3 regions of the Nonomuraea sp. NPDC000554 genome follow, and region 2 is predicted to be linked to each of the others. Evidence: riboswitches for the same ligand, from Rfam matches in the RefSeq annotation. Region 2 holds a riboswitch; each other region holds the start of a gene.
What was found. Region 2 has a riboswitch for cyclic di-AMP ahead of ABT294_RS44680 (CHAP domain-containing protein). Riboswitches for the same ligand answer to the same signal wherever they lie in the genome.

Region 1: another riboswitch for cyclic di-AMP. It lies ahead of ABT294_RS38865 (coiled-coil domain-containing protein); the one in region 2 lies ahead of ABT294_RS44680 (CHAP domain-containing protein).
Region 3: another riboswitch for cyclic di-AMP. It lies ahead of ABT294_RS16300 (C40 family peptidase); the one in region 2 lies ahead of ABT294_RS44680 (CHAP domain-containing protein).

The regions. Positions count from the first base shown of each region.
Region 1 covers NZ_JBEPDC010000028.1:19,915-29,994, forward strand. The annotation lists gene ABT294_RS38805 (helix-turn-helix domain-containing protein) at 1-665, shown strand, start outside; gene ABT294_RS38810 (NUDIX domain-containing protein) at 698-1,177, shown strand; gene ABT294_RS38815 (alpha/beta hydrolase) at 1,342-2,070, opposite strand; gene ABT294_RS38820 (hypothetical protein) at 2,394-2,621, shown strand; gene ABT294_RS38825 (bacteriocin immunity protein) at 2,880-3,107, opposite strand; gene ABT294_RS38830 (hypothetical protein) at 3,562-3,798, shown strand; gene ABT294_RS38835 (hypothetical protein) at 3,870-4,106, shown strand; gene ABT294_RS38840 (nucleoside/nucleotide kinase family protein) at 4,180-4,806, shown strand; gene ABT294_RS38845 (HAD family hydrolase) at 4,796-5,413, opposite strand; gene ABT294_RS38850 (TrpB-like pyridoxal phosphate-dependent enzyme) at 5,514-6,824, shown strand; gene ABT294_RS50920 (50S ribosomal protein bL37) at 6,833-6,949, opposite strand; gene ABT294_RS38855 (DeoR/GlpR family DNA-binding transcription regulator) at 7,051-7,830, shown strand; gene galT (galactose-1-phosphate uridylyltransferase) at 7,827-8,897, shown strand; cyclic di-AMP (ydaO/yuaA leader) riboswitch at 8,964-9,102, shown strand; gene ABT294_RS38865 (coiled-coil domain-containing protein) at 9,108-10,052, shown strand.
Region 2 covers NZ_JBEPDC010000037.1:95,422-105,501, forward strand. The annotation lists gene ABT294_RS44650 (GH1 family beta-glucosidase) at 1-889, opposite strand, end outside; gene ABT294_RS44655 (carbohydrate ABC transporter permease) at 886-1,716, opposite strand; gene ABT294_RS44660 (carbohydrate ABC transporter permease) at 1,713-2,663, opposite strand; gene ABT294_RS44665 (extracellular solute-binding protein) at 2,723-4,048, opposite strand; gene ABT294_RS44670 (RNA polymerase sigma factor) at 4,302-5,543, opposite strand; gene ABT294_RS44675 (YciI family protein) at 5,584-6,012, opposite strand; gene ABT294_RS44680 (CHAP domain-containing protein) at 6,224-6,904, opposite strand; cyclic di-AMP (ydaO/yuaA leader) riboswitch at 6,918-7,054, opposite strand; gene ABT294_RS44685 (Gfo/Idh/MocA family protein) at 7,173-8,126, opposite strand; gene ABT294_RS44690 (aldo/keto reductase) at 8,199-9,023, opposite strand; gene ABT294_RS44695 (helix-turn-helix domain-containing protein) at 9,340-9,657, shown strand; gene ABT294_RS44700 (hypothetical protein) at 9,654-9,833, shown strand; gene ABT294_RS44705 (GNAT family N-acetyltransferase) at 10,015-10,080, opposite strand, start outside.
Region 3 covers NZ_JBEPDC010000007.1:184,665-194,744, reverse strand. The annotation lists gene ABT294_RS16305 (gluzincin family metallopeptidase) at 1-711, opposite strand, end outside; gene ABT294_RS16300 (C40 family peptidase) at 1,068-1,589, opposite strand; cyclic di-AMP (ydaO/yuaA leader) riboswitch at 1,642-1,802, opposite strand; gene ABT294_RS16295 (GbsR/MarR family transcriptional regulator) at 2,065-2,853, opposite strand; gene ABT294_RS16290 (cytochrome P450) at 3,111-4,319, shown strand; gene ABT294_RS16285 (C40 family peptidase) at 4,336-5,256, opposite strand; gene ABT294_RS16280 (NYN domain-containing protein) at 5,389-6,711, opposite strand; gene ABT294_RS16275 (phosphotransferase family protein) at 6,855-7,955, shown strand; gene ABT294_RS16270 (response regulator) at 7,945-8,595, opposite strand; gene ABT294_RS16265 (sensor histidine kinase) at 8,592-9,821, opposite strand; gene ABT294_RS16260 (hypothetical protein) at 9,931-10,080, shown strand, end outside.

The DNA of each region.
Region 1 (10,080 bases), on a different contig from region 2:
CGTGGATCGCCTCCGAGCGTGGTCTGACCCACGCGCAAAACTCCGGCGACCAGCTCGTGATCGCCTCCCTCTTCCGCTCAGTCACACACGCGCTGCTTTCCATCGGTCGCTACGACGCCGCCATCCAGCTCACCAGCGACGTCACAGGACTGCTGGACGACCAGCTCGGCAACGCGACACCGGAACTGCTCTCTGTGCATGGGACGCTGTTGCTGGCAGGGTCCATGGCGGCAGCCCGAGCCGAAGACAGAACGAGTGTCCGCACCTTTCTCGCCGATGCCGAGGAGTCCGCGCGCAGGCTCGGAAGCGACGCCAACCACGTCTGGACCGCATTCGGCCCCACCAATGTCGCCATCCACCGCGTAGCCACGGCCATCGAGCTCGGCGACCTCCAGATCGCCGTAGACGTCGGCCCCGACCTTGACACCAGTGCCCTGCCGATCGAGCGCCGGGCACGTCACGGCCTGGCCGTGGCTCAGGCATTCAGCATGTGGAACCGTACGGACGAGGCCCTCGATGCGATGCTCGCCGCCGAGCGGATCGCGCCCGAGCAGGTAAGGACCCACTTCCTGAGTCGTCAACTCGTCCTGACCTGGATACGTCGCCAGAAGGGCAAACCCAGCCGCAGGCTTGCCGATCTTGCCCGACGTCTTCACGTCGCATGACGACGCCGGCCGAACCCCGTAGGGTCGAGATCATGAGCGACCAAGGGACTACCGCACCTCCCATGGCAAGCGCCCGAGCAGCCGCGGGCGTCCTGTTCTTCGACGAACACGGTCGCGTGCTGCTGGTGAAGCCGACCTACAAGAACTACCTCGACATCCCCGGCGGGTACATCGAGCCGGGTGAAACGCCCTTCCAAGCCTGTGTGCGCGAAGTTCAGGAGGAACTCGGCATCCAGCCACGCATCGGGGACCTACTCGTCGTCGACTGGGCACCACACCCCAAGGAAGGCGACAAAGTCCTGTTCATCTTCGACGGCGGAATCCTCAGCCCCGAGCTACAGAGCAGGATCACATTCTCCGACGGGGAACTGTCCGGCTACGACTACCACGCGCCCGAGGAACTCGACGGCCTACTGATCGAACGCCTCGCCAGCCGCGTATCTGCCGCGATCACCGCCCACACCATCGGCCACACTCTCTACCTCGAACACGGTCAGAGACTGCCGGACTAACTCGCGGATCTTGCCGAATTGTTCTCATTGGTATCAAGAGCGGCGCTGCGCGCCGCCACGCGGCTCGAGCGCGGCCACACGCTGCGCGTGCGGCCTGGGGGCCGTTCTCGCGCGCGCCCGCGCTCGGGCCGCGCGCTGCGAGAGGCTGCCCTGCTACAACAACGTCATGCCACGGTCCCACCGGCAGCTTTCGCGAGGATGGCAGCAACGCGTTGACCGGCCTCCAACGCGTGCCCGCCCGTAGCCGGAACGCATCGCCTCAGGCCGGCATCGCACTGCGTCATAACGATGCCGGCGTGATTCGTCTCCAGCTCGTGAAAATGCACTGGCCAGGCATGGTCACGCAGCACCTTGGCGAACTCGCGTGAGTGCTCCACGTCCACCAGCTCGTCATTAAGTCCATGCACGAGCCAGAAAGGAATGGGGTCCACGTCCCCGCTCACCACTGCTTCAAGCGGCACCCTTGCGGACGTGGGAGTCGGCCGGCCATAGCGTGTTGCCAAGCACGCCACTGCCGAAGGCCGCCAACCATTGGCGGCCGAGGTATCAACAGCGATTCCCGATGCAGCCTTAGCACCCCGCGACCAGCCCGCCAGAAGCACGCGATGTGGATCCCCACCGAACGCCTCAGCCTGCCCAAGCACGAAGGCGATCGACGCCAGCAGATGAGCTCGTCCCCCGTCCAGGGAATCAGGGCGCCAATCGGGCACGAATACCACCACGCCGAGCTCCGCAGTGGCCCGCGCCAATGGCTCCAGAACAGTCCGCTCGTCGGGGCCTCTACCGTGCCAGAGCAACATCACCGGATCCGACTCCGCACTCTCCCGGCGATAGATGTCCAGCAACTTGCCCGTAGCGTCGTAAACGACACCGCGATCGGTGTAGACAGTCACATTGCCTCCAGTTCGACCTTCTCTCCCCTGCCGCCTCCGGCGGGGGCCTCGGCTCCGGGGTGATCGCGGAGCAGCGCCTGAGGCTTGTAGAGGGCTGGGGTGGAAGCCTGATCATCCCGCCCACCATCGACCCGGGACAAGCCGAGCAGACCAGGGCCACGGGTACCAGATCGTTCGTCCGGTGGGGCGCTCCATCTGGTACCCGTGGCCCTGGCCCGCTTCCCCTTCGGGCGGGACGACGGCAGACGGGATGATCAGCCAGGGGAGGTGCACGCCGGCGCGCAAGGCAACTGCGCAGTCGCGCACCTCTGCCAAACTGAAGTGTGGAGATCGATGCCATTACCGAGGATGAGGTCGTCGTCATCTTGAGCCGTGACGATGTCTCTCTCATCAACAACGCTCTCAATGAGGTGTGTAACGGCATACACCTCGACGATGACGATCTTCGGATTCGCATGGGTTTCCGCAGAGACGAGATACAAGCCGCCCTCACAACGATCAACCAAGTCGGCCGCGAGATGGAGAGGCTGGGAAACAGGCGCCGATCGTAGACCACTCTGCGAACTCAGGACCGGCATTTTGCCCTGGTCAGGGTCCTGTCAAGTCGTGATCGATGCAGCTCCAAGCTAATGGGTCTGGGAGCCACCTTGGGAGCCACCCGAACGGACGATCTTGAACGTCGTTGGACGGAGACGAACGACGAGGATGCCAACTGGCGAGGTGACGGACGCCTGCGAACTCTCACGGTGACCGTTTGGGGACCTTGCAAACAGAAGGTCAGAGGTTCGATTCCCCTCGTGAGCTCTACGTCAGAGTGCGATGGGACGATAGGCCAACGCCTGATCAACGACCTGTGCCGCTGTGAGCTCAGCTTCTTCGGGCCAGAAGATCAGGTCGGAGACATATCCCGAAGGACACACGAGCGAGCGGTCCATTGCCTCCAGCCAGCCGTCGAGTTCCCGCTCGTCTGCGTACTCCCCGTCCATGATCCGCTGTACCAAGGAGATGGCTTCCGCGCGATTCAGATGCACGCTCATCCGGTACCCTTCCGTCCCCCTAGTTCAAGCTCGACTACCGCCTGTACGTCTGACGGCACTGTGCAATATACGTGCAAAGATCATGGCTTCAGAGGCGGCAAGACCGAGTCCTGCCGCAGGTGGAAGGCCATCTCTCGGTTGCAACGGTCACGCGCTGCAAAACCGTCGCCGGTGGGCGCGCGTGCCCGTTGCGTGCCCGATGGGGCGGTGATCAAGGGGGAATCGCGGGGACTCGCGGGCAGGGCCGCGCGGCATCTGACCAGAGCCGGAGCTCGTCAGGGGATCATGAGCTGATATCTTCCAAACTAGCTACGCGGGTTCGATTCCCGTCGTCCGCTCGCGCGATGAAAGGCCAGGTCAGCTCGTTGAGACGACCTGGCCTTTCTGATCTTCATCTCATTCTTTGATCGATAGCTCCTTGAGTGTCTTTCGGGTGAACGACGGAAGGTGCCGGATGGGCCACCTGCGGAAAGCAGCCGAAGAATTCGCCTTCCTGATGGTCTTGGGGTTGATCGGGTTCGGCGTGATCTTCGGAGTGTCCGCGCTGCTCGGCCTGCCATGGCTGGTGGACGTGTTGGGCAGCGGGCGCGTCGCCGTCGCCGTCGGCGCCCTCGCCCTGCTGGGGCTCTTGGGTTTCGGGCTGTGGCTGCAGCACAAGATCAGGAAAGTGCGCGGCCGGTCGGCTGAGTGACATCCGCGTGCGAGCGGGGCCGTAGCCTTGCCCGTCTGGGGCCTGCAACAGCGGAGGAGGACGGACTTCGCATGATGGACAAGCGGCTCACCACGATCGGCCGATGTTACAGCTGCGGACGCACCTTCGGCTTCGATCCGGCAACCGTCACGATGTTCCTGATCGACCCGGAAACCACCCTTCCCCCGGGCATGACCGTGCTGGGCACGCCGCGCGAGCCGTCGCCGGAGGCCGTGGCCAGGTCGGTCGAGAAGCCCATCTGCCCCCCGCTGCGTCGACGGCGCGAGGCGGGTCGGGGAGACCGGTGATCCGTCGGCTTTCTGGAGCAAGAAGGGCGACTCGTCGCCCGATCGGTGAGCGGAGATCGCGTAGGCTCGGGCGGTGCGCGTACGACCGATCTCGCCCGAGGCGCTGGTCGAGGAGCTGGCGGAGCTGATCGCCGCACGGCCGGGCGGTTCCCGGGTGCGGGTGGCCATCGACGGGGCGCCCCCGGCCCGTCCGGAGCTGCTGGCCGACGCGCTGGTCGAGCCGTTGCGGGTGCTGGGGCGAGCGGTGGTGCGGGTGTCGGCCGCCGATTTCCTGCGGCCCGCGTCGTTGAGACTCGAGTTCGGCCGCACTGATCCTGACGTGTTCTACGACGAGTGGCTGGACGTGGGGGCGCTTCGCCGGGAGGTGCTCGAACCGCTCGACCCGGGGCAGTCGGGGAAGGTGCTCCCCAAGCTGTGGGACAGCCGGGCAGACCGGGCCTATCGGTCGTCGTACCAGACGCTGCCGGAGGACGGGGTGCTGCTGCTCGACGGGACGTTGCTGCTGGGCAGGTGGCTGCCGTTCGAGCTGAGCGTCCATCTGTGGTTGTCGCACGGGGCCCTGACGCGCGGCACCGCGCAGGACGAGCTCTGGCGGTTGCCCGCCTACCAGCGGTACGAGCGTGAGGTCGAGCCCCAGCGGCTGGCGGACGTCGTCGTGCGGGCCGACCATCCCGACCGGCCCGCGCTGGTCACCGGCTGAGCAGGGCCTCGATCTCGGCGATGGCCTGGGCGTTGGTCCTGAAGTGGACGCCGTGCATCCCGATCGCGCGGGCCCCTTCGACGCAGCGTTCGGCGTCGTCCACGAAGATCGCCTGCTCGGGGCGGACGGCCAGGCGCTCGCAGACGAGACGGTAGGTGCGCGGGTCGGGTTTGGACACGCCGATCTCGTGCGAGTACGCGATGTGGTCGGCCAGGTCGCCGAAGCCGTAACGCTCCTGCTCGCGCTCCCGGGCGCCGACGAAGCTGTTGCTCAGAATGCCGGTGGTGTAGCGGGGACGCAGCGCGCCGAAGTACGCGGCCAGTTCGGTGTTCAGGGTGCCGAGGTACTCCGTCCACAGGTCGGCCATGAACTCCGCGACCTGGGCCGCGGAGAGCCCCAGCCGGTCCTCCAGGGAGCGGTGGACGTCCGCCTCGGTGATCGCGCCGATCGCTCCTCCCCTCCAGACGTCCTCCATGCGGGTGTCGATCTCGCCCGGCGGCAGGCCGAGGCGGGTCTCCCAGCGTTCGGAGATGGATATGCGCTGAGGTGCGATCTCCAGGACGCCGCCGATGTCGAAGATTATCGCGCGAATTGACTGTGAATGCATTTCACCAACATAGCGTCCGACATGCCATGCGTCTAGACCGCATCGGCGGCGCGAACGGATGGCACTGGAACCTCGCCCGTTACCGGCGCAGACTGAGACGGTGACCCCGAGTAACTGGTACAACGTCGTTCCCGACCTGCCCGCCCCGCCGCCACCGCCGCTGCACCCCGGCACCCGGCAGCCCGTGGGGCCGGACGACCTCGCCCCGCTCTTCCCGATGGAGCTGATCAGGCAGGAGTTGAGCGGCGAGCGGTTCGTCCCGATCCCCCAGGAGGTGCTGGACGTCTACCGGCTGTGGCGGCCGACCCCGCTCATCCGGGCGCGCAGGCTGGAGCGGTCGCTCGGCACGCCCGCCCGGATCTACTACAAGTACGAGGGCGTCTCCCCGGCCGGGTCCCACAAGCCGAACACGGCCGTTCCGCAGGCCTACTACAACGCCCGCGAGGGCGTGCGCAGGCTCACCACCGAGACCGGCGCCGGGCAGTGGGGCAGCGCGCTGGCGTTCGCGTGCGCGCAGTTCGACCTGGAATGCGAGGTCTGGATGGTGCGCGCCTCCTACGACCAGAAGCCCTACCGGCGCTCGCTCATGCAGGTGTACGGCGCGACGGTGCACGCCAGCCCCTCGCCGCTGACCAGCGCGGGCAGCAAGGCGCTGGCGGACGCCCCCGACTCGCCCGGCAGCCTGGGCATCGCCATCAGCGAGGCGGTGGAGGTGGCCGCGTCAGGGGCCGACGCGCGGTACGCGCTCGGCTCGGTGCTGAACCACGTGCTCCTGCACCAGACCGTGATCGGCGAGGAGGCGCTGGAGCAGCTGGACGAGACGCCGGACGTGATCATCGGCTGCACCGGGGGAGGCTCCAACTTCGCCGGGCTGGTGTTCCCGTTCCTGCGTGAGAAGCTGACCGGGAAGATCAACCCGACGTTCCGCGCCGTCGAGCCGGCCGCCTGCCCGTCGTTCACCCGCGGCGTCTACGCCTACGACTTCGGCGACACGGCGGGCTTCACGCCGCTGCTGAAGATGCACACCCTGGGCCATCGCTTCGTGCCGGATCCGATCCACGCGGGCGGCCTGCGCTACCACGGGATGTCGCCGCTGCTGTCACACATGTACGAGCTGGGCCTGTTCGAGGCGGTCGCCAAGTCGCAGAGCGAGTGCTTCGAGGCGGGCGTGCGCTTCGCCCGCGCCGAAGGCATCGTCCCGGCTCCCGAGCCGACGCACGCGCTGGCGGAGACCATCGCGGAGGCGCTGCGCTGCAAGGAGACCGGCGAGGAGAAGGTGATCCTCACCGCGCTCTGCGGCCATGGCCACTTCGACCTCGCCGCATACGACCGCTACCTCTCAGGGTCGATGGAGGATCACACGCTGCCGCAGTCACGCCTGGACGAGGCCCTCAGCGACCTGCCGGGCTAGCCGACCCGTCAGCGGGCGGTGGGGCGCTTTCCGTGGTTGGCCTTCTTCTTCTTGCGGGCCTTGCCCTTGCGAGATCGTCTGGCCATGGGCTCACCTCCGGTGATCGGCGTGTGCTTCGCTTCCAACGTCTCGCGCCTCGGGCCGCCGCACAAGCCATGCGGCTATCTAACATTCCCCAACAAATCCGTGTCATAATTTGGTGGAATCTGTTGGAAGGAGCGGCGGCGTGCTCGCACAGCAGCGGCAGCAGACAATCCTGGAGCGCGTGCGCAGCAGCGGCGGCGTCCGGGTGGCCGATCTCGTGCGCGAGCTCGGCGTCTCCGACATGACGATCCGTCGCGACCTGGAGGTGCTCGCCGAGCGCGGGCTGCTGGAGAAGGTGCACGGCGGCGCCACCGCGCTCGGCCCCGGCTCGACCGAGGAGCCGGGTTTCACCGCCAAGTCCGCCCGCCAGCAGCAGGAGAAGGAGGCCATCGCGCGCCAGGCCGCCCAGCTCGTCAGGCCCGGCACCGCGGTGGCCCTGTCGGCAGGCACCACCACCTGGGCGCTGGCCCGTCACCTCATCGGCGTGCCCGACCTCACGGTCATCACCAACTCGATCCCGGTGGCCGAGGTCTTCCACCGCAACCCGCGCGCCGACCGCACGGTCGTGCTGACGGGCGGCGTCCGCACTCCGTCCGACGCGCTCGTCGGCCCGGTCGCGGTGGCCGCGATCCGCCGCCTGCACGTCGACACGCTCTTCCTCGGAGTGCACGGGATGAGCGTCCGCGCCGGGTTCACCACGCCGAACCTGCTGGAGTCCGAGACCGACAGAGAGCTGGTGGCCGCGGCGCACCGGCTGGTCGTCCCCGCCGACCACACGAAGTGGAACACCGTCGGCATCAGCACGATCGCCGAGCTGACCGAGGCCGACGTGGTCATCAGCGACGCCGGGCTGTCCGAGGACGCACGCTTGGAACTGGCCGAACGGGCCGGAGAACTGATCATCGCGGAGGGCTCGCAGTGAAGCGCACCATCACCCATCTGGCCGACGGCCGAGAGCTGATCTACTTCGACCGGCGCGACGACGCCGACAGGAGCGCGATCGACCGGCGGCCGCTCGACCCCAGGCCGGTGGCGTCCGAGCTCCGTTACGACCCGCTGACCGAGGAGTGGATCGCGATCGCGGGGCACCGGCAGACGCGCACCTTCCTGCCTCCCGCCGACGAGTGCCCGCTGTGCCCGTCGACCGACACGCGGGCCTCGGAGATTCCGGCGCGCGACTACGACGTGGTGGTGTTCGAGAACCGCTTCCCCTCCTTTTCCGGAAATTTCGGTACTTACGGTGAGGTGGGCGGACTGAGCGAAGTACGGCCGGGAGTGGGACGGTGCGAGGTCGTGTGCTTCACGTCCGATCACTCCTCGTCGTTCTCCCGCCTGTCCGACTCCCAGGTCGAGCTGGTCATGGAGGCCTGGGCCGACCGGACGGCCGAGCTGTCGGCCATCGACGGCGTGGAGCAGGTGTTCTGCTTCGAGAACCGCGGCGAGGAGATCGGCATCACGCTCCCCCACCCGCACGGCCAGATCTACGCCTACCCGTACGTGACCCCACGCACCAAGCTCCAGCTCGCGGCCGCCTCACGCCACCCGGGCGGCAACCTGTTCGCCGACGTGCTGGCCGCCGAGCGGGCGGAGGGGACCCGCGTGGTCGCCTCGAACGAGCTGTGGACCGCGTTCGTGCCCGCCGCCGCCCGCTGGCCGTTCGAGGTGCACGTGTATCCGCACCGGCAGGTGCCCGACCTGGCGGCGCTGTCGGAGGAGGAGCGGGCCGCGTTCGCGCCCCTGTACACCTCGGTGCTGCGGGCACTGGACGGGCTGTTCGGCGTGGCGATGCCGTACATCTCGGCCTGGCACCAGGCGCCGGTGCGGCAGCAGCGCGAGCTGGCCTACCTGCACCTGGAGTTGTTCAGCATCAGGCGCGCGCCCGGCAAGCTGAAGTACCTGGCGGGCTCGGAGTCGGCGATGGGGGCGTTCGTCAACGACGTGCTGCCTGAGGAGGCGGCACGCATGCTTCGATCACAGGTAGATCACTAATTGATTTCCGATTGAGGTCGCATGACCTTGGTTTTACTACTAACATCCCTTTTGCACCGGCCGTAACAGCCGTTGCCGCCTAATCCCGGGCGCGTTGCCCGGGAGCCGGGGACCCACCGCAACCGGGGTGAATCCACTTCGGTGGTAGGGACATCACTCCTGCCCGAACCCGTCAGCTAACCCGGCCGGCAGAGGGAGAGGAACACGTACGTGGCGGCTGCGTCCCCCGCGAGTCTGGCCATCGCTCTCGTCACCGCCGCCTCCGCGGCCTTCAGCCCGGCCGTCGCCTCGGCCGCGCCCAAACCCACGGAGGCGCAGCTGCGCGCCGAGCTCAAGAAGCTCAACGCGAAAGTCGACAAGCTCATCGAGAGCTACAACCTCAAGCGCGTCGAGCTGGCCAAGGCGCGACAGGACGCGGAGGGGGCCAGGAAACGGCTCGCCACCGCCGACCAGACGCTGGCCACGGCCCAGAGGCGGGTCTCCGAGCTCATCCAGCTGCGCTACCAGAACGGCGATCCGTCCTTCCTGCTGCCCACCGACGGCGGCGCCGCCGCCGTCCTCGAACAGCTCACCAGCGAGCAGCAGGCCATCGTGCAGAGCGTCGCCAGCGCCCGCGACGAGAAGAAGCGCGCCTCCGACGAGGCCGCCGCGCTCGAGTCCAAGATCCGCACGGACACGGCGGACGTCGCCAAGCAGCGCGACGGCGCCCAGGACGTCATCAAGGACATCCAGAAGAAGCTCACGCAACTCGTCCCGACAGGACCGGGCCGGCGCTCCGACGGCAGCTGGGCGCCCGAGTTGCCCTCCGGCTCCGACAACATCACCGCCCGCATGCGGGTGATCCGAGGGCTGATCGAGAAGAACTTCGCGCTGCCGTTCGAGGTGGGGTGCTTCAGGTCGGGATCGAGCGGCGAGCACCCCCTCGGCCGGGCCTGCGACTTCATGATGAGCACCGGCGGCACCATGCCGAGCAGCGTCAACAACGCCCTGGGCGACCACATCGCCGCCTGGGCCCTGCAGAACAAGGCCAAGCTCGGCGTGAAGTACGTCATCTGGAAGCAGCGCATCAACCAGGGCTCGGGCTGGGAAGCCATGTCGGACCGCGGCAGCATCACCGAGAACCACTACGACCACGTGCACATCTCGATGTACTGAGCTACTCGGCGCTGCGAAGAGTTCGGGG
Region 2 (10,080 bases):
AGTTGACCAGCAGCACGTCGATCGGGGCGCTGATGGTCTTCATGTCGCCCGGCTGGATGAACGCGGTGCCCGCCCCCAGGTCCTCCAGGACGTCCTCGGGGTAGCGGCCCGTCAGCAGCGCGTCGAGGAAGAAGCGGTTCTGCAGGCCGTCGATGCGGCGCGCCGCGTCCAGGTCGGCCTCGGCGGACGTGGCGGGCGTGACCGCGTACAGGTTCACGCAGCCGCCGACCCGCCTGGCGTTCATCGCCTGGACGGCCAGCCCGTGCGCCAGGTTCAGGTGGTGCGCCGCCCTGACCGCGTTCGCCGGCTCGCGCCGCCCCGGCGCGTGCTCGCCGGAGGCGTAGCCGAGGAACGCCGCGCACCACGGCTCGTTGACCGTGCTGAACGTGTGGACGTGGTCCTTCAGCGCCTCGTGCACGGCGGCGGCGTAGTCGGCGAACCGGTACGCCGTGTCGCGGTTCGGCCAGCCGCCCCGGTCCTCAAGGGGCTGGGGGAGGTCCCAGTGGTAGAGGGTCAGCCACGGGTCGACGCCGTGGCCGCGCAACTCGTCGGCGAGCCGCCGGTAGAAGTCCAGGCCCTTCTGGTTGATGGCCCCGGCCCCGTCCGGCTGGACGCGCGGCCACGACACCGAGAACCGATAGGCGGTCAGGCCGAGGTCCGCCATGATCGCGACGTCGTCGCGGTACCGGTGGTAGTGGTCGATCGCCACGTCCGCGTGGTGGCCGCCGAGCACGCGGCCCGGCGTCCTGGTGAAGGTGTCCCAGATGGACGCCCCGCGCCCGTCCTCGGCCACCGCGCCCTCGATCTGGTAGGCGGAGGTCGCCGCGCCGAACGAGAAACCGGCAGGGAAGCGCAGCTCGGAGCGGGTCTGCTCCTCCTGTGTCGTCACGCCTTGACCGCACCTTCCATGAGGCCGCCGACGATCTGGCGGCCGAACGCCACGAAGACAGCAATGAGCGGAATGATGGACAGCGCCGTCCCCGCGAAGATCAACGTGTAGTTGGTCGAGTACCGGGCGTTGAGCGAGGTGATCGCGATCTGCACGGTGGGGTTGTCCGGGGTCAGCACGATCAGCGGCCACATGAAGTCGTTCCACAGCAGCATGAACGTGTTGATGCCGAGCACCGCCATGCCCGGGCGCACCGCCGGCAGCACCACGTTCCACCAGATGCGCAGCGTGGCGGCGCCGTCGACCCTGGCCGCCTCCACCAGCTCGTGCGGGACGGCCTGCCGGGTGTACTGGGTCATCAGGAACACGCCGAACCCGTTGAGCAGGAACGGCAGGATGACCGCCTTGAGGGTGCCCGTCCAGCCCAGCGTCACCATCAGCCGGTAGAGCGGCACCACGCCCATCTGCTGCAGCGGCACCGCCATCGTCAGCAGCACGGCCAGCAGCAGCACGTTCCTGCCCCTGAACGACAGGCTGGCGAAGGAGAACCCGGCGAGCGTGGAGATGACCACCACGGAGACCGTCACGACGGTCGCCACGATGACGGAGTTGGTCAGGCCGAGCAGGAAGTGCGCGTCCTCGTTGCGCAGGACGCCGAGGATGTTCTCGCCCAGGTTCCCGCCGGGCAGGAACGGCGGCGGCACCGCCACCGCGTCGGCGTTGGTGCGCGAGGCGATGACGAGCATCCAGTAGAGGGGGAAGGCCGACAGCAGGACGGCCACTCCCAGCATGACCCTGGTGATGAGGGTCGGCGACCATGAGGTCACGTCGTGCCCCCGATCCGGCGCACGAGCAGGAAGTTGATCAGCGCGCCTATGAGGATGAGCAGGAACAGCAGCCAGGCGGCCGCCGCGGCGTAGCCGTAGTCGAACTCCCGGAAGCCCTGCTTGACGATGAACATCGCGACCGTCTGGAACTGGCCCTGCGACCCGCCGTCGACGTTGCCGTTGGAGAAGGTCGTCGGCTCGGAGAACAGCGTGAGCCCGCCGATCGTGGAGTTGAGCACGACGAAGACCATGGTCGGGCGGAGCATCGGCAGGGTGATCTGCCAGAACTGGCGCCGCCGCGACGCGCCGTCGATCGCCGCCGCCTCGTACAGGTCGCGCGGGATCGTCTGCATCCCGGCCAGGAAGATGATCGCGTTGTAGCCGGTCCAGCGCCAGTCGACCATCGTGGCGATGGCGATCCAGGACGGGAACCGCTCGGCCCGCCAGTTGACGTGGTCGACGCCGAACCAGCCGAGGACCCAGTTGACCAGCCCCCAGTCGCGGGCGTAGAGCTGGGTGAACACCACCGCTACCGCGACCACCGAGGTGACCAGCGGTAACAGCACGCTCATCCGGATCGCCAGGCGCAGCTTGAACCGCTTGTTGAGCGCGTTGGCCAGCAGCAGGGCCAGCAGCAGCTGCGGGATGGTGGCCAGCAGGAAGATGCCGACCGTGTTGGCGACGGCGTTCCAGAAGTTCTCGTCGGTCAGCAGCTTGGCGTAGTTGCCCAGGCCGGTCCACTCGACGGTGCCGGCCAGGTCGTAGTCGTAGAGCGAGTACCAGAGCGTGAAGGCCAGCGGGAACAGCCCGAAGGCGGTGAACAGCAGGAAATACGGCGACACCAGGGCGTACGGCATCGCCTTGACGTCCAAGGTGGATCGCCAGGGACGGCCGGGACGGAGGCGGCGATCGCGCCGCTGCGTCCGCGGGAGGGTGTCGAGGCTCATAACAGACCTTTCGCCGGCAGTGGGCCCGGCCCGCCCCCGTGGCGGGCCGGGCGCGGAGATCAGCCCGCGGCCTTGACCGCGTCGTCCACCAGTTGCTGCCAGGCCTTGGCGTAGGCGACGGAGCCGTCGTCCATGCCCTGGATCACCGACTCGATGGCGTTCTTGACCTGGGCGTGCTTGACGCCGAGGAAGACGGGCTGGAGGGTCGCCGCCGACTTGGCGAAGATCTCACCGATGGGCGCCTCGTTGAAGAACGCGTTCTTGGCGCTCTGCACGGCGGAGTCCTGCTGCGCCTTGGTGTTGCTCGGCATGTTGCCGAAGTCGGTGAAGATGCTCGCCTCGGTCTGCGCCTGGGTCAGGTAGTCGGCGACCGCCGCGGCCTCCTTCGGGTGCTTGCTCTGCTTGGGCACCGCGAGCCAGGAGCCGCCCCAGTTGCCGCCCCCGCCGGGCACCGCGGCCACGTCCCACTTGCCCTTGCCGCCGTCGCCGGCGTTGCCGCTGACCACGCCGAGCATCCAGGACGGGCAGCCGACCGTGGCGAACGCGCCCTTCTGGGTGCCCGCCGCCCACTCGTCGGTGAAGTTGCGCAGCTTGGCGGTCAGGCCGAGCCGGCTCATCTTCGTGGCGAAGTCGAAGGCCGTCTTCACTGCCGGGTTCTTGTCGACGATGAGGTTGTTGTCCTTGTCGAAGTAGGAGACGTTGCCGTTCTTGGCCGCCTCCTGGTACAGGACGACCTGGTAGAGGGTGTTGGTTCCGTCGGCGAACCTGGTGTCCTTGACCTTGGCCTGGAACTGCTGGCCGACCTTGATGAAGTCGTCCCAGCCGGTCCACAGGGCGCTGACCTTGTCCCGTTCCGTGGGCAGGCCGGCCTTCTTGAACAGGTCCGTGCGGTAGCACAGGCTCATGCCGCCGATGTCGGTGCCCAGGCCGAACACCTTGCCGTCGGGCGTGACGCCGTTCTCCCACTTCCAGGCGGGGAAGTCGGCCTTGCGGGAGTCCAGGCCGTACTCCTTCAGGTCGGCCCACCACTCGGGGTGCGCCTTGGCCAGGCCCATGCCGCCCTCGTCGATGCCGACCACGTCGCCCGCGCCGTTGCCCGCCTGCAGCCACTGGATCATCTGCGGCCAGTACTGCTGCTCGAACTGGTCGGTGAGGTGCTCTTCCCTGATCTGGACGTCCTTGTGCTCGGCGTTCCACTTGGCGATCGCGTTCTTGTAGCCGAAGTTCGTGCCGCCGCCGAAGGTCTGCACCCTGATCGTGACCGGTTGCGCCGCCGCGGAGGGGGCGGGAGGGCTTCCGCTGGAGCCGCAGGAGGTGACGGCCAGCGCCGTCGCGGCCAGCGCGGAGGCCGCGGTCAGGCCGCCGCGCCGCTTGCTGATCATCATGGGGGGACCCCTCTCGGGTGGATGTGGGAGGTGCGGGGCGGCCCGGTGCTGCCGGCCGCGAGGGGATGTTTTGGGAGCGCTCCCACAAAGGGTGCCCGTGCCGCACGACCTCGTCAATCCGCCGCAACGCAACCGTTACCGATCGTGCGAACCGTCGCGGTTGAATCGGATTTCGCGCCGCAGACGCCCCAAACGGCCATATGGGAGCGCTCCCATTGTTCGTGACGCCTGCCAGGTGGTGGAGAGAGCGCGCTCAGCAGGCGGCGGCGCGCTCCAGGAGAAGCGCGCGCTCACGCTCGTTGCGCGTCAGCGCCGCCGCGCGCTCGAACTCCGCGCGGGCCTCGGCCGTCCTGCCCAGCTTGGCCAGCAGGTCGCCGCGGACGCTCGGCAGCAGGTGGTACCCCTTGAGCGCGGGCTCGGAGACGAGCTGGTCCGCCAGTTCGAGCCCCACGGCCGGGCCGTACGCCATCGCGAGCGCGACCGCCCGGTTCAGCTCGACGACGGGCGACCGGGAGAGCCTGGCCAGCGCCTCGTAGAGCGTGGCGATGCGCCTCCAGTCGGTCTCCTCGGGGGTGAGGGCCCTGGCGTGGCAGGCGGCGATGGCGGCCTGCAGGGCGTACGGGCCGAGCGTGCCGCCGAGCTCTTCGGCCCGTTCCAGCGCGGCCAGGCCGCGGCCGATGAGCAGTCTGTCCCAGCGCGCCCTGTTCTGCTCCAGCAGCAGGATCGGCTCGCCGGACGGCCCGACCCGCGCGCCGGCCCGCGAGGCCTGGATCTCCATCAGCGCGACGAGGCCGTGCACCTCGGGCTCCTTGGGCATCAGCCCGGCCAGCACCCGCCCCAGCCGGAGGGCGTCCTCGCACAGGCCGGGACGCATCCAGTCGTCGCCCGCCGTGGCCGAGTACCCCTCATTGAAGATCAGGTAGATGACCTCCAGGACGGACGACAGCCGCCCCGCCAGTTCCTCTCCCTGTGGCACCTCGAACGGGACCCGCTTGTCGGCCAGGGTCCGCTTGGCCCGGACGATCCGCTGGGCCACCGTCGGCTCGGCGACGAGGAACGCCCGGGCGATCTCGTCGGTGGTCAGCCCTCCGAGCACCCGGAGCGTCATCGCCACCCGGGCCTCGGTCGACAGCACCGGATGGCAGGCCGTGAACACCAGCCGCAGCAGGTCGTCCTCGATCTCGTCGGGGTCGGGCGGCGGCTCCTCGTCCTCCAGTTCCCGCCCGAGCTCGACGAGCTTGCGCTCGAACCGCTCGTTCCGCCGCACCATGTCGACGGCCCGGCGCTTGGCGACGGTCATCAGCCACGCGCCGGGGTTGCGCGGCACGCCCGACGCGGGCCACTGCTCCAGCGCCGCGACCAGCGCGTCCTGGGCGAGTTCCTCGGCGACTCCGACGTCGCGCATCATCCGGGCCAGCCCGGCTATCAGCCGGGCGGCCTCGATCCGCCAGACCGCCTCGATCGCGCGGTGTGTGTCAGAACCCGTCACCCGCATATCAGAGCAGTCCGCGACCGAGCGCCGCAACGGCCGGAGGTCAGAACTCGCGCTTGTCCCTCAGGAGTTCGCGCAGGTCCGCCTCCCGCTGGGCGGCCTCGGGGGTCATCGACTCCTCCGGCAGGTCGGACGGGTCGAACACCTGCCAGACGTCCAGCCCGATGCCGTTGCCGCCGGGCGGGACGGGCAGCCGCAGCGCCCACTCCAGGGCCTCCTCGCGCGACTTCACCTGGATCAGCCAGAAGCCGGCGATGAGCTCCTTGGCCTCGGCGAACGGGCCGTCGATCACGGTGGCCTTGCCGTCGCTGTAGGAGATCTGCGCGCCGTGCGAGCTCGGGTAGAGGCCCTCGGCGGCCAGCAGGACTCCCGCCTTGGCCAGGGCCTCGTTGTACTCGATCATCTTGTCGACGTACTCCTGGCTGGGCAGCACCCCGGCCTCGGTCTGCTCGTTCGCCTTGCCCACGATCATGAACTTCACTTCGCGTCTCCTTCGGTCGAGGGTGCGGCCTCGTAGCAGCGTCGAACGCGCGTGGCGCGCATCGACAGCGGAGTCGAAGTCTTGCCGAGACCTTTCGGTCCGGGCAACCGTGAGAGCCCGCGAAGCGCGCGCCCGAGGGGAGTGGGCGCGCGCTTCGCGGGCAGGGGGATGGGGAGAGTGGGGGGATGGTGGGGGAGGGGGCTCAGGCCGCGTAGTCGGGGTAGCCGTAGCCGACGACCTGAGACGTGGGACGGACCCGCTGCTCGACGACGCCGTTGCCGGTGTTGCCCTCGATGGTGGAGATCGTGCCGTCACCGTTGGCCTTGACGACGAAGCCGACGTGGTTGATGTCGTCCAGGCTCTTGCTGCCGCTCCAGGCGAAGAAGACGACGGCGCCGGGCTTGGGCGCGGTGCCCCAGTGGTCGTTGTGCTTGAACCACTTGGCGTGCTCGACGGTGTAGGCGTCGGAGCCGATGGAGGCGCCGAGGCCCGTCTTGTCGCCGATCCAGGAGACGAACATCGAGCACCAGGCGGCGTTGATGTAGTCGGCCCTGGTGCCGCCGTCGCGCTGGATGGTCTCGGCGGCGCGCGCCGAGGCGGCGTACCACTTCTGGAACTTGGTGCCGCCGCCCATGGCGTTCTCGGAGGTGCCGATCTGCGCCTTGGCGAGGGAGAGCACCTGCGCGGCCGTGACCTTGACCTTGCCGCTCCGCTCGTGGTCGGCCGGGCGCACCTGCGAGTGCTGGTGGGTCAGCGCGGCGGAGGGGGTGGTCTGGGCGTTGGCGGCCGTGGGTGCGGCGATCGCGGCGGCGATGACGGTCGCGCCGAGAGCGGCGCGGGCGTAGCTGAACTTCGGGGCACGAGCAAGTCGGTGCATGGCCATCGTTCGGGGATACTCCTTGCTTCCATGCCGCTTACCGGGTTAGCTGACGGGTTCGGACGTGGAAGCTGTCCTACGGCACTGACGTGCCGATTCACCCCAAGGAACGTGGGTCCCCGGTTCCGCGCGAGGCGGATTCAGCGGTCACAGGGGGTCCTGTGATGTGTCTTGCGATGGGCAGGCGACGAACCGGACAAACCGGACGTTACGCCTCGAATGCCCTAGAAGGTAATACATGGGGCAAGCAGATTACAAGTGCATAAATGCCCAGCTAGGAGAGTTGCCGCCTAGCGTCCGCCAGAAGCCCCATCATGGCAAGGGAATCGTCAAGGGTTATGACTTGGCTCTCAGTGCGTCCCTCTGCTAGCGCCGCCCGCACCTCGCGCAGCTCACCGACGTAGCCGCTCTCGCCCGGCTCCAGGACGTGGACCTCGTCCTCCATCGACGGCCCCGACAGCACCACCCGGCGCGGCGCCCAGAACGGCGCGTCGATCTGCGCCCGCATCCCGGTGCCCACGACGTAGGCCGCGTTCGGATACGACCCCAGTAACGACGCCTCCACCAGCGCCCGCCTGCCGCCCGGATACAACAGCACCCCGCCGACCTCCGCGTCGACGCCCGAAGGCGCCAGCGAGCCCGTCACCTGCAGCTCCGACGGCATCCCCAGCAGCAGCTGGGCCAGCCCGAACGGGTAGATCCCCAGGTCGAGCAGCGCACCCCCGCCCAGCTCGGGCGCCCACAGCCGGTGCGCCCGGTCGTAGGGCAAGACGAACCCGAACGACGCCTGCACCGACCGGATCTCGCCGAACCGGGGGTCGCCGGCGATCCGCTGGATGAGCGGGTTGAACCGCATCCACATCGCTTCCATCAGGAAGACCCCGGCCTCCCGGGCCAGCCGCACCATCCGCTCGGCGTCGGCGACGGTGGCCGCGAGCGGCTTCTCGCACAGCACCGCCTTGCCCGCCGCGATCGCGGCCTCGGCCACCTCCAGGTGCTGGGCGTGCGGCGTGGCCACGTACACGGCGTCGACGGCCGGGTCGGCGCACAGCTCCGCGTACGACCCGTAGGCCGACTCGGCGCCCAGCGTGGACGCCAGCGCCGCCGCCCTGTCGAGGTCACGCGAGCCGACGGCCGCCACCCGCATCCCCGGCTCCGCCGCGATGACCGCGCCCACGGTCCGCGCGATGCCACCGGTGGCGGCGATACCCCAGGCGAGATCTCTCATGGAGAGAGAGCGTAAAGGATCTACCAAGTTGCGGGCCAGCGCTCCGGCCTTCACTTCAGGCCGGAGAGGAGGTCAACCGAGAAAGTTGAAGGTGTCCGGATCCGGCCCGATCCGGAGACGGCGGTTCATCGCGCCGATGGCGGCCATGTCCTCGACGTCCAGGGTGAAGTCGAACACCTGGACGTTCTCCTTGATCCGCGACGGTGTGACCGACTTGGGGATCGCCACATGGCCGAGCTGCACGTGCCAGCGGAGCACGATCTGGGCGGGGGTCTTGCCGTGCTTGCCGGCCAGCACGGCCAGCGCCGGGTCGTCCAGCAGTTCCCTGCCCTGCCCGAGCGGGCTCCACGCCTCGGTCAGGATGCCGTTGGCCTCGTGGAAGTCGCGCAGCTGCCGCTGCTGGAAGTACGGATGCAGCTCGATCTGGTTGAGAGAGGGAGCGATGTCCGTCTCGTCCAGCAGCCGCGTGAGGTGCTGGACGGTGAAGTTGGACACGCCGATCGCCTTGGCCCGGCCGTCACGGTAGATCCTCTCCAGCGCCCGCCAGGCTTCGACGTACTTGTCCTGTTCGGGCACCGGCCAGTGGATGAGGTACAGGTCCACGTAGTCGAGCCCGAGCCGGGACAGGCTCCCCTCGAAGGCGCGCTCGGCCTGGTCGTGGTCGGCGTTCCACAGCTTCGTGGTGATGAACAGCTTCCTGCGCGGGACGCCCGAGTCGCGGACCGCCCTCCCGACGCCCGCCTCGTTGCCGTAGGCCTGCGCGGTGTCGACATGGCGGTAGCCGGCCTGGAACGCGGTCTGCACGGCCTGTTCGGCCTCGTCGTCGGGGACCTGCCAGACCCCGAAGCCGAGCTGCGGGATCTGCACGCCGTCCATGTTGAGCATGAGCGAGTTCATCGAAACTCCTTGAGTATGGTGACTCCCGCCCCGCCTTCGGGCGGGAGAGGAGCGCGGCATGGTGTCGCCTGCTTCCTGTCGAACACGTGCGCGACGCGTTACTGAGCGTAGTGACTTGTGTGTGTGGCGCAATGGGTGACACGTGCGTTCACCATGACCTCCGGGGGAAGCCCGGTCCTTTGGGGCCGGGAGGTATCCGGGCCCGGCAAGGGGTGGCCCGGCGGGGCCGGGACAACCCAGGGCACAAAGCGCACATAACCTCACCTTCTCCCTTTTCGCTTATGGATCTTTCTGTGCTGCGGCAAAATGCGAACATGTGTACGGCGTACAAGGTGCGCGGGTCTACCCCACCCCCGACCAAGCTGCGGTGCTGAACCGCACGTTCGGCTGCGGGCGCCTGGTGTGGAACAGGACGCTGGCGTGGCGGCAGCACCGTTACCGCGCCGACGGGGCCACGACGTCCTACGCGCAGAGCGACCGGTACCTGACCGAGTTGAAACGCGACCCCGAGTTCGGGTTCCTGTTCGATGTTCTCCTGCGTGCCGTTGCAGCAGACGTTGCGGCACCAGTACACGGCGTTCGCGAACTTCTTCGCCGCCCCGGTTCAAGTCCCGGCACGGTAAGCAGTCGGTGACCTACACACGCTCGGCGTTCCGCTGGAAGCACGGGCGGCTGTTCCTGGCCAAGATGGACGCGCCGGTCGCGTTCGTGTGGTCCTGGCCCGAGGTAGACCCTGCCACGCTGAACCCGACGACGGTGACCATCTCCCGCGACCCCGACGGCCGCTGGCACGCCTCCCTCGCCGTCTGACACGACCGACGGCGAAGGTGGGCAGGTCCCGGCCACCGGCTCGGCGGTGGGTGTGGATCTGGGCGTCAAAAACTTCGCGGTCCTGTCCACCGGGCAGCGCATCGCCAACCCCCGTCATTTGGAACGCAAAAAGAAAGTTGCTTGCCCGGAGGTGGTGAGGCTGCGGCGGTCCCGGGCCCGTCTAGGTGAGGGGCGCGCTGCCGGTTCGCGTTCCCGCGCGTCTGATCAGGCGTGCTTCCGGTACTCC
Region 3 (10,080 bases), on a different contig from region 2:
CTGGGCATCACGGTAGAGCCTCACCAGGGTCCTCTCGCCGAACCGTCCGGCCAGGAAGCGACACGCCAGCCACGCCTCCTGGTACGCGCGCGCCAGCCGTCCCGGCTCACGCGCCGCGAACGCGGCGGGCCCGGGGAGCTCGCGCGGCAGCCGCCCGGCCCGGACCTCTGCGGCCAGCTCGGCCGCGGCCACCGGGACGGCGAGGCCCGCGTCGCGGTAGCCCACGTAGTCGGCGAAGCCCTCGTACAGCCAGGTGGGCAGGTGGTCGGTGCCCGCGGCGACGTGCGTCAGCTCGTGGGTGAGGACGACGTCCCGGCCGGTGGGGGTGAGCCGGGCGAACGCGGTGGGCAGCACGATCACCCGGCCGTCGTCGGCGACGGCGGCCAGCCCGTCGAGCCCGGCCACCCCTGTCAGCCCCGCCAGGCGGGCGCCGTCGGCGGTGGAGTCGGGGACGAGCACCAGCGGGCGCACCTGGCCGCCCAGGACGGCCGAGACCCGCTCCCCCGCCGCGTCGGCCCTGCGTGCCAGGTCACGGAGCAGCCCGGCGTCGGCGTGATGCCCCACGACCAGCGATCGGGCGCCGCGCACGGTCCGGGCTCCGTCAGGCCAGAGATCTCGGAGCCCGTCATGCGCGAGCGGGCCGCCCGGCGGCGCGCTGGCCGAGGCCGCCGCGAGGAGCACCACCCCCGCCAGCGCGGCTCGACGGCTCACCTGCACGGACACCATGCCAGATCGTAGCGGCCCGGCCGACCGGAGACGGCCGCGAGGCCGCAGGTCACAGCGCGGGGAACGCAGGCCCCCAATCGTCAAGACCGTGCTGCCGCAGGCGCGAAACCGGACACCACCCGCAAAGCCGCGGAGCGCCACAGCGGAACGCGGCCTGCCGCAGGCGCGAAACCTGGCACCGCCCGCAAAGCCGCGGAGCGCCACAGCGGAACGCGGCCTGCCGCGGGCGCGAAACCTGGCACCGCCCGCAAGGCCGCGGAGCGCCACGGTGGAAGGCGGCCTGCCGGATGACGGCACGCGAAAGCCCCGCCCCTGGCAGGGGCGGGGCGTTTCGTGATCGGTCACAGGCCGGGACGTACCGCGCCGACGAACGACGCCTTGCGCCAGCCGCCGAGCTTGTCGATACGCACCGATTCGCCGGTCCTCGGCGAGTGGATCATCTTGCCATGGCCGACGTACATGCCGACGTGTCCGAGCCCGCGGAAGAACATCAGATCGCCCGGCTTGAGACTCTTCCAGGAGATCTTCTTCTTGATGCGCGCGAACTGGCTGTTCGTCACGCGCGGGATCTTCACTCCGGCCTTCTTCCAGGCGTACTGGACGAGTCCGGAGCAGTCGAACGAGCCAGGCCCGGTGCCGCCGAACCGGTAGGGGTCACCGACCTGCTCCTTGGCCACGGCGACGGCCTTGCGGGCCTTCGCCATCTGCCGAGAAACCGTGGCCGTCTTCGCGGTCCCGACGGTCTTCGCCGCCGCGGTCGTGGAAGTGCCGGCCCTTTCGCTCGTCGTCGCCGCCTGCGCCGCCGGGGCATGGAGGATCAGCCCTCCAGCCGCCACGGACATCGTGAGCGCAACGCCACTCACGGCAAAACGGGACAGACGGGGGTTATGCGGGTGGGTAGACAGGATTTCTCCTTGGATCTTCCACGAACGCCTACCGGGTTAGCTGACGGATTCGGGCCTGGAAGTCGCCCTACGGCGCGTAACGCGCCGATTCACCCCTGATCCCTGGGGAACGGGATCGCTGGGTCCCCGGCTCCGTGCCTCCTGGCTGCACGGATTCGGCAGGCCTCACCGCCGGGTGTCGTGCTCGGTGGGAGTGGCGGCGGGCCAGCGGATGACTATCTCGTCCACATCGGGGGGACCGATGTCGATTCGCGGCGCCATGGCTTGGCACCGCGACGGCCAGAAGCTACGCCGAAAGTTCTGGAGCTGGCAAAGTCCGAGTCAGCCTGTAAAGATCAGATAAAGGTGTCAGTAAGGGGACGAATGCCTGCTGGAAGCCAGGCCGTCGTTACTCAAATGTGACCCTGCTCACAGTTGACGACACAGGTTCGAGTCAGGTCCCATCTGTAACTCTTGTCACATCCGTCACGTGGCAAGGGTCACCCGCCCCGCCGTACCGGCGGCCCGCCGTCCGGTGTGCCACGAAGATCTGCCACCAGCGCTCGGCCGTCTGGACCATGTCGTCGCCGAGGTACCCGAGGAACCGGCCCATGTCCCCCAGCCGGGCGCCGGCGGGCGTGGCGGCACCGAGGACGTCGGCTCCGCCCCGGGCGGCGTCGGCCAGCATGACGGTCATCTGGGCGCTCGCCAGAAAGGCTCGATACCAGACGTCGTCGTCGATGACGTACCGCTCGCGCCGCCGCCCGGGGTCGCGTTCGCGCCTGAGCAGCGCCTGCTCCTCGAGGTAGCCGACGGCCATGGAGATCGACGCCGGGCTGACCCGCAGCCGCTGGACCAGTTCGGCGGCGGTGAGGCTGCCGGAGTCGGTGGTGTACAGGCAGGTGAGCACCCTGGCCGTCGTCCGCGGGACCCCGGTCTGGACCAGCAGCGCCGTGAGGCCCTCCTCGAGGTCGCGCACCGCTTCCGGGTCGCGCCCGTATCCGCCGGTGGCGACCTGCGGCGCCGGTGACGGGGCCCGCCTGCGCCGGCGGGCGCGCCCTTCGGTCGCCTGGTGCGCCCGGTCGGCCCGGTAGCCGCCGGGCCCGCCGTTGCGCGCCACCTCCCGGCTGATCGTGGACGTCGGCCGCCCGAGGCGCCTGGCGATCTCGGCGTACCCGAGCCTTTCGGCGAGCCCCGCGGCGATGCTCTGACGGTCCTCGTAGGTCAGCCTGCCTCCCGGCATCCGCACTCGCCTCCCGTTTGCTCTTCCGCTCGACACACCGGGCGACAGTATTGCGTTTGTGCACACCTCATTGCAACTAAAGACACGGGAGACGTTGCATTCACCTTCAAGTCCATTGCAATTCTCTACTCTATTTAGCTGGCCAGACAGGGAAATCGGCGAATCACTGATTGACAGATTCATTGAATGCAACGTAGCTTTTGCTAGCAGTCGAACACGTACTATCTCGATGACCAGCCGGTCCAGAAGGAGCAGAGATGACCGAATCCCTCCCCGTCCTGGCGGGGTTGCCCGTGACGCGTCCCGCGGGCCGCCCGTTCGATCCCCCCGAGGAGCTGGGGCGGCTGCGCGAGCAGCGGCCGTTGAGCCGGATGACCTACCCCGACGGGCACGTGGGCTGGCTGGTGACCAGCCACGCCCTGGCCCGCGCCGTGACGGCCGACACCCGCTTCAGCTCACGGCATGACCTCATGCGCTCCCCGGTGCCCGGAGCGGCCTACGCCGGGCAGGCCCCGCCCGCCCCGCCCGGCATATTCATCGGGATGGACCCGCCCGAGCACACCCGCTATCGCAAGCTGCTCACCGGCAGGTTCACCGTCCGCCGGATGAACCTGCTGACCGCGCGGGTCGAGCAGATCACCGCCGAGCACCTGGACGCCATGGAACGGCACGGCCCGCCGGTGGACCTGGTGGAGGCGTACGCGCAGCCCATCCCCGCGCTGATGATCTGCGAGCTGCTCGGCGTCCCCTACGCCGACCACGAGATGTTCCAGCGGCACGCGGCGGCGCTGAACGACCACGACGCCACACCGGAGGCGCAGTACGCCGCCGTGACCGCCCTGCAGGGCTACCTGCACCAGCTGGTGCTGGCCAAGCGCGCCCAGCCCACCGACGACCTGCTCAGCGACCTGACCACCGACGACCTCACCGACGAGGAGCTCACCAACATCGGAGCCCTGCTGCTGGGCGCCGGCCTCGACACCACGGCCAACATGCTCGCGCTGGGCACCTTCGCCCTGCTGAGCCACCCGGACCAGCTCGCCGCCCTGCGCGCCGACCCCGGCCGCACCGACCAGGCCGTCGAGGAGCTGCTGCGCTACCTGAGCATCCCCCACACCGGCGTGCGGACGGCGGTGGCAGACGTCGAGCTGGACGGCCACCTGATCAGGGCCGGCGAGTCCGTCACCGTCTCCATCCAGGCCGCCAACCGCGACCCGGCCAGGTTCGCCGACCCCGACACCCTCGACCTGCGCCGGCAGCCCGCCGGGCACGTGTCCTTCGGCCACGGCGTCCACCAGTGCCTCGGCCAGCAGCTGGCCCGCGTCCAGATGCGGGTCGCCTTCCCCGCCCTGGTCGCCCGGTTCCCGACGCTGCGCCTGGCTGTCCCGCCCGAGGACGTGCCGCTGCGCACCAACTCCGACATCTACGGCGTGCACCGGCTCCCGGTCACCTGGGACGCGGCGTAACCCGCGGACGGGCCGGCTACGGACGGATCGCGCCCACGAGGCTGCGGCCCGTGAGCGGAGAGATCTTGACCACGTCACCGGTCTGGGGGGCGTGGACCATCTTGCCGTTGCCCGCGTAGATGCCGACGTGGCCGAGCCCGTTGCTGAAGATCAGGTCGCCGGGCTGGAGGTCGTTCACGGAGACCTTGCGGGCGGCGCCCCAGGCCCACTGCGACCAGGTGGTGCGCGGGAGGGAGACGCCCGCGGCCCGCCACGCCGCCTGGGTGAGGCCGGAGCAGTCCCAGCCGCCGGGCCCGGTGGCGCCGAACACGTACGGCTTGCCGATCTGGGCGTAGGCGAAGCGGAGGACGGCGGCGGCGTTGCCCGAGGCGGGGCCCGTGTACTTCAGACCGGTGCTGTTCGGGTCGCCGGTACGGTACGCGCCGAGCTTCTTGAGCAGCTTCTTCTGCTGCTTGATGAGGGCGAGGATCTCGGTGCGTTCCTTCTCGACCCCGTCCCGCTTGTCGTCGGCGGCCGAGAGCGCGTTCTGCGCGTTGTCGCGGTCGGACTTGAGGCTGCGGTTCTCCCGGTCGAAGGCCACCAGCGTCTCGGCGCGGGCCTGCGTGATCCGCCCGGCCAGCACCAGCCCGTTGAGCATGCCCGACGGATTGTCGGCTCCCAGCATGGAGGGCCAGGACAACATGTCGCTGCCCAGCTGGTAGTTGTCGATCGCCATCGAGACCACCTGCGCGCGCAGGTCCGCCACGGTCGCCAGCTTGCGCTTGTAGCTGTCGTTCAGCTTGGTGTAGAGCTTCTTGGCGTCCTTGTACTTCTCGTTCGCCGCGTTGTACCGGTCGACGACCTTGTCGGCCCGGTCGTTCAGCTTGTCGAGCTTCGCCTGGGCTTGCCGCAGGGTCGGTCTCGGCTCAGCCAGTGCCTCACCCGTTGGTGTAAGCATCAGCCCGGCCACAAGACCCGCGGCCACCGGCACCCGGCCAAACCTCACAGCGTCGCCTCCCAGAGATCAGATCTGGGGCGAAATAGTACAGAAGTGGCCGGTGAGGTCTCACCTGTTCCGCAGATTTGTAATCTAGGCCCTACCGAGGCGGCGCAGCAGCAGACCTGACGGAACCGGTCTGGCTCCCATGCGCCGCACGGACTCCGCCACCTCCCGGTCCGACGACACGACGGCGATGGCCCGGCCCAGCGGCTCGGCGCGGACGAGCTGGCGGATCAGGTCGTCGGCGATCTCGTCGGGCGCGCTGAACAGCACCCGCACGCCGCGCGGCGCCACCACCTGGACGGGCGCGTTCAGCTCGGCGCCGTCGAAGACCACGGTCACCTCGACCCTGGTCTGCGCGACGAGCCCGCCCAGGCCGGTCATCAGCCGGTTGCGCTGGTCGGCGAGCGTGAGCGTGCCGTAACCGGTCTTGGTCACGTTGTAGCCGTCGATGATCAGGTGAACCTGCGGCAGCGCCAGGAGCTGGTCGAGGAGCTGCGGATCGTCGTCCGCCAGGGCGCGGGCAGGCACGCCGCGCACGCCCGGCGTGCCGGGAGCCACCGCGGCGACCGAGTCGGCCGGCCTGCTGATCGTGGTGGGCAGCGCCAGCTCCCTGCGCAGCCCAGCCGAGGCGTCCTGCAACGCGTCGAGCAGGACCCTGACGCGGGCGTCCTCGATGCTCCGGCCCTCGCGGGCGGCCCTGCGCGAGGCTTCGAGCTGCTTCTCGGCGTCGGCCAGCCGCTCACGCAGGCGGCGCAGCTCCGACTCCCCCGCGCTGCCCGCCGCCGAGGCCGCGGACCTCGCCTCATCGGCGACGTGCTCCATCTCCTCGGCGCGGCGCACCGCGCCCTTGGCGCGCTCTCGGGCGTCGTGGAGCTTGCGGCGCAGGTCGGAGTTCTCGGCACGGGCCGCCCTGAGCTGCTCGCGGAGCCGGTCGGCCTCCTCCTTGGCGGCGCTCTTCTGCGCGGCTAGTTGCTCGCGCAGCCGGGTGACGGCCTCCTCGCGCTCGGAGCCCTCGGCCGCGACGGCCGACTGCTCCAGGTCGGCCCTGGCGGAGTCGACCATGTCCGCCCAGCCGGGCGGGCGCGTGAGGTAGGCGGCGGCCGCCACGAGAACGGGGTCGGCCGCCGGCGGGACGTTGCCCTCGGCCAGCGCGGCGACCAGCTCCGGCCACCCGGCCGCCACCGACTCGGCGACGACCTCGCGGAACTTCTTGTCGTTCTCGAGCTGCGCCGCGATGGGCGCGCTGCCGAGTTTGGCTCTTTTGCGCGGGTCGAACTTGGCGATGCCGCGCAGCGGCGGCGGGACGGAGACAGCAGGCATCGAGCCGAGGACCTGAGCCGCCAGGTCGACGACGTTCAGCCGCACCTGCTCGGGAAGCGGGCGAGACAGGCCTTCACCCGCTGAACTCATCCCACTGTCCCTTCGTGACATGCCCTTTCACACAAGGGTACGGCTGTCGCGTACCGGCCCGTGACGGCCGCCCCGATATGGACAAGCGCTTGGTTGGCGAGGTACGACTGAGCCGGGACCGACGCTCGCCCAGGAGGCCTATCGTGACGGAGCAGATCCGCACCTCCACCCGTGACCTGGAAGAACTGCGGGACCGGGTGTCCGCCTGGCTCCGGGGCCAGGTCGGCTCCCCCGTCACGGTCTCGGAGCTGTCGCGTCCGTCGGGGAACGGCCTGTCCAGCGAGACGCTCTTCTTCACCGCCTCGTGGGGGCGCGAGCGCACACGCTGCGTCGCCAGGCTCGCACCAGCGGCGGAGGCGGTACCCATCTTCCCGTCCTACGACCTGCGGGCCCAGTTCGAGATCATGCGCCTGGCCAGGGAGAAAGCTGGAGTTCCCGTTCCTCGGGCGCTCTGGCTGGAGCCCGACCCAGGCCCGCTGGGCTCTCCGTTCTTCGTCATGGAGCGCGAGGACGGGGACGTGCCGCAGGACCTCACGCCGTACACCTTCGAAGGCTGGCTGCGCGACGCCCGCCCGCAGGACCGGCGCAGGCTCCAGGACGCCACGGTAGGCGTCCTGGCCGCCCTGCACGACGCCCCCTTCACCGGCGACGACCTCGCCGTGCTGACCCCGGGAGGGCCGAACCGTGCCGGGGCGGGCGGCGGAAGCGCGAGCGGGCTGCGCGCGCACGTGGACGAGCAGCGCGCCTACTACGAGTGGGCTCACGGCAGCCTGCGGGTCCCGCTGCTGGAGCGGGCCTTCGACTGGCTGGAGGCGCACTGGCCGGACGACCCGGGCCCCGACGTCCTCTCCTGGGGGGACGCGCGCATCGGCAACGTGATCTACCGGGACTTCAGGCCGGTGGCGGTCCTCGACTGGGAGATGGCGGCGCTGGGGCCGCGCGAGCTCGACCTCGCTTGGATGATCTTTCTGCACCGTTTCTTCCAGAACATCACAGAGTCCCTGGGTCTTCCCGGCTTGCCGGACTTTATGCGCCGAGACGACGTCTGCCGTACATATCGTGATCTAACCGGCTATGAGCCCCGCGACATGGGCTTCTACGAGATGTACGCCGCCCTCAGGCACGGCGTCATCATGGCCAGGGTGTGGCGGCGCCGGATCCACTTCGGCGAGCAGGCCATGCCCGGCGACCCCGACGACCTGGTGCTGCACCGGGCCACCATCGAGGAGCTGCTCAGAGGCTAGCGTCGTAGACCAGCAGCGCGATCTGCACCCGGTTGTTCAGCTCCAGCTTGGTGAGGACGCGCGAGACGTGCGCCTTGACGGTGGCGACGCTCATGAACAGCTCGCGCCCGATCTCCGCGTTGGACTTGCCCTGCCCGACGGCCACCGCCACCTCACGCTCGCGCTCGCTGAGCCGTCCGAGCAGCGTGCGGGCCCGGTCGGCGCGGCGCTCGGGACCGCCGTCGGAGACGTGCGTGATGAGCTGGCGGGTCACGACGGGCGACAGGATCGGCTCGCCTGCGGCCACCTTCCTGATCGCCTCGACCAGCTCGCCGGGCGGGATGTCCTTCAGCAGGAAGCCCGCCGCCCCGGCCCGCAGCGCCCGCAGCACCTGGGCGTCGGCGTGGAAGGTGGTCAGCACCACCACCTCGGGCGGCGACTGGGCGGCCCGCAGCAGCTCGGTGGCGGTGAGGCCGTCGACGCCGGGCATCCGGATGTCCATCAGCACCACGTCCGGACGGTGCTCGGCGACCAGCGGCGGTACCTCGGCCCCGTCGCCGGCCTCCGCGACGATCTCGATGTCGCCCGTCCCCGCCAGGATCATGGAGAGCCCGGCCCGCACCAGGGCGTCGTCGTCAACGATGAGCAGCTTGATCGTCATGGGGTCCACGGTAGCCAGGCTCGCAGGAGGAAGTCGCCCTCGGCGGTCTTGCCGTGCTGCAGCCGGCCGCCTGCCAGCTCGGCTCGCTCGTTCAGCCCGATGAGCCCGGCCCCCGCCCCGGGCAGCCGCATGGGCTGGCGGCCCCCGAGGGGGTTGCGCACCTCGACCGTGACGCCGTCGTCCTGGCCGCCCGTCACGGTGACGGTGACGGGAGCGCCGCCGGCGTGCTTGCGCGCGTTCGTCAGCGCCTCCTGGACGATCCGGTAGACGTTTCTGCCGAGGCCCTGCGGCACGTCCGGGTCGGCCGCAGGTCGCCGTTCCCCGCCGGCGGACGTGGCGAGCGGGACGTCGAAGCCGGGCGTGGAGAGCGTCACGTCCATGCCCGCGTGCCCGCACTCCTCGACCAGCGCGGGCAGGTCGCCCAGCGTGGGCTGCGGCCGGTCGGGGACGGGGCTGTCGGGGTCGGCGCCCGGGTGGCGCAGCACGCCGATCACCTCCCGCAGGTCCTGCAGCGCCTGGTGCGCGCTGTCCCTGATCGCCCCGGCGGCCCTGGCGATCTCGCCGGACGAGGCGTCGGGCCGGAACTCCAGCGCCCCCGCGTGCAGGCTGAGCATCGAGAGGCGGTGCGCGAGCACGTCGTGCATCTCCCTGGCGATGCGCTCGCGTTCCAGCCGCTTGGCCTCCTCGGCCGCGATGTCGGCGCGCTGCCTGAGCGACCAGACGAGCTGCCGCCTGGCCCGCACCACGACGCCCCAGGCGAACACGGTCAGCACGATGGCGACGCCGAGGACGATCGCCCCCCAGAAGCCGAGCTCTCTGTCGGGCCTGAGCATGACGTAGGGCACCAGCGTGACGAGGCTGAGCAGGACGATCGGGCCGGAGAACTTGAACGGCCGGTGCACGGCCACCGTGAACAGCCCCACCACCGCTGCCCCGCCCACCAGCATCAGGAACGACGACACCACGGTGGTGACCAGGGCCAGCCCGAACGGCCACCTGCGGCGCAGCCACACCGCGGCGCACGACAGCGCGCCCGCGACCTGCTCGATCATCTGCAGCGGCCTCGGGTCACCGGCGAGGTCGGACAGGCTCAGATAGGTGAGGCCGCAGGCGGCGAGGAACATGACGGTGTCGACGATCCAGTCGCGCGTCGAACGCTTCGCCGGGCGCCCGTCGCTGCCGTCGCCCAGCAGCACGGAGGGCAGCACCCATCGGTATTCCGTCACGTTTCCCGAGGTTAACGTTCCGGAAGGGTCCCGAACAGCGACCAAAGTAGATGGGGGACGAGACCTCCGGCCGACGCGGCTCGAACCGGCCAGGCACGAACCTGGACGCATGAAGGGACTTTTCCACGTGTTCGCCTGGCTGCTGATCATTCAGGGGCTCGGCGGGCTGCTCAACACCGTGTTCGGCTGGTGGCGCTGGGCCCACGACCTCCTGCTGGTGAACAGCCTGCCGTTCCTCGACGGCTACGAGGTCTTCGCG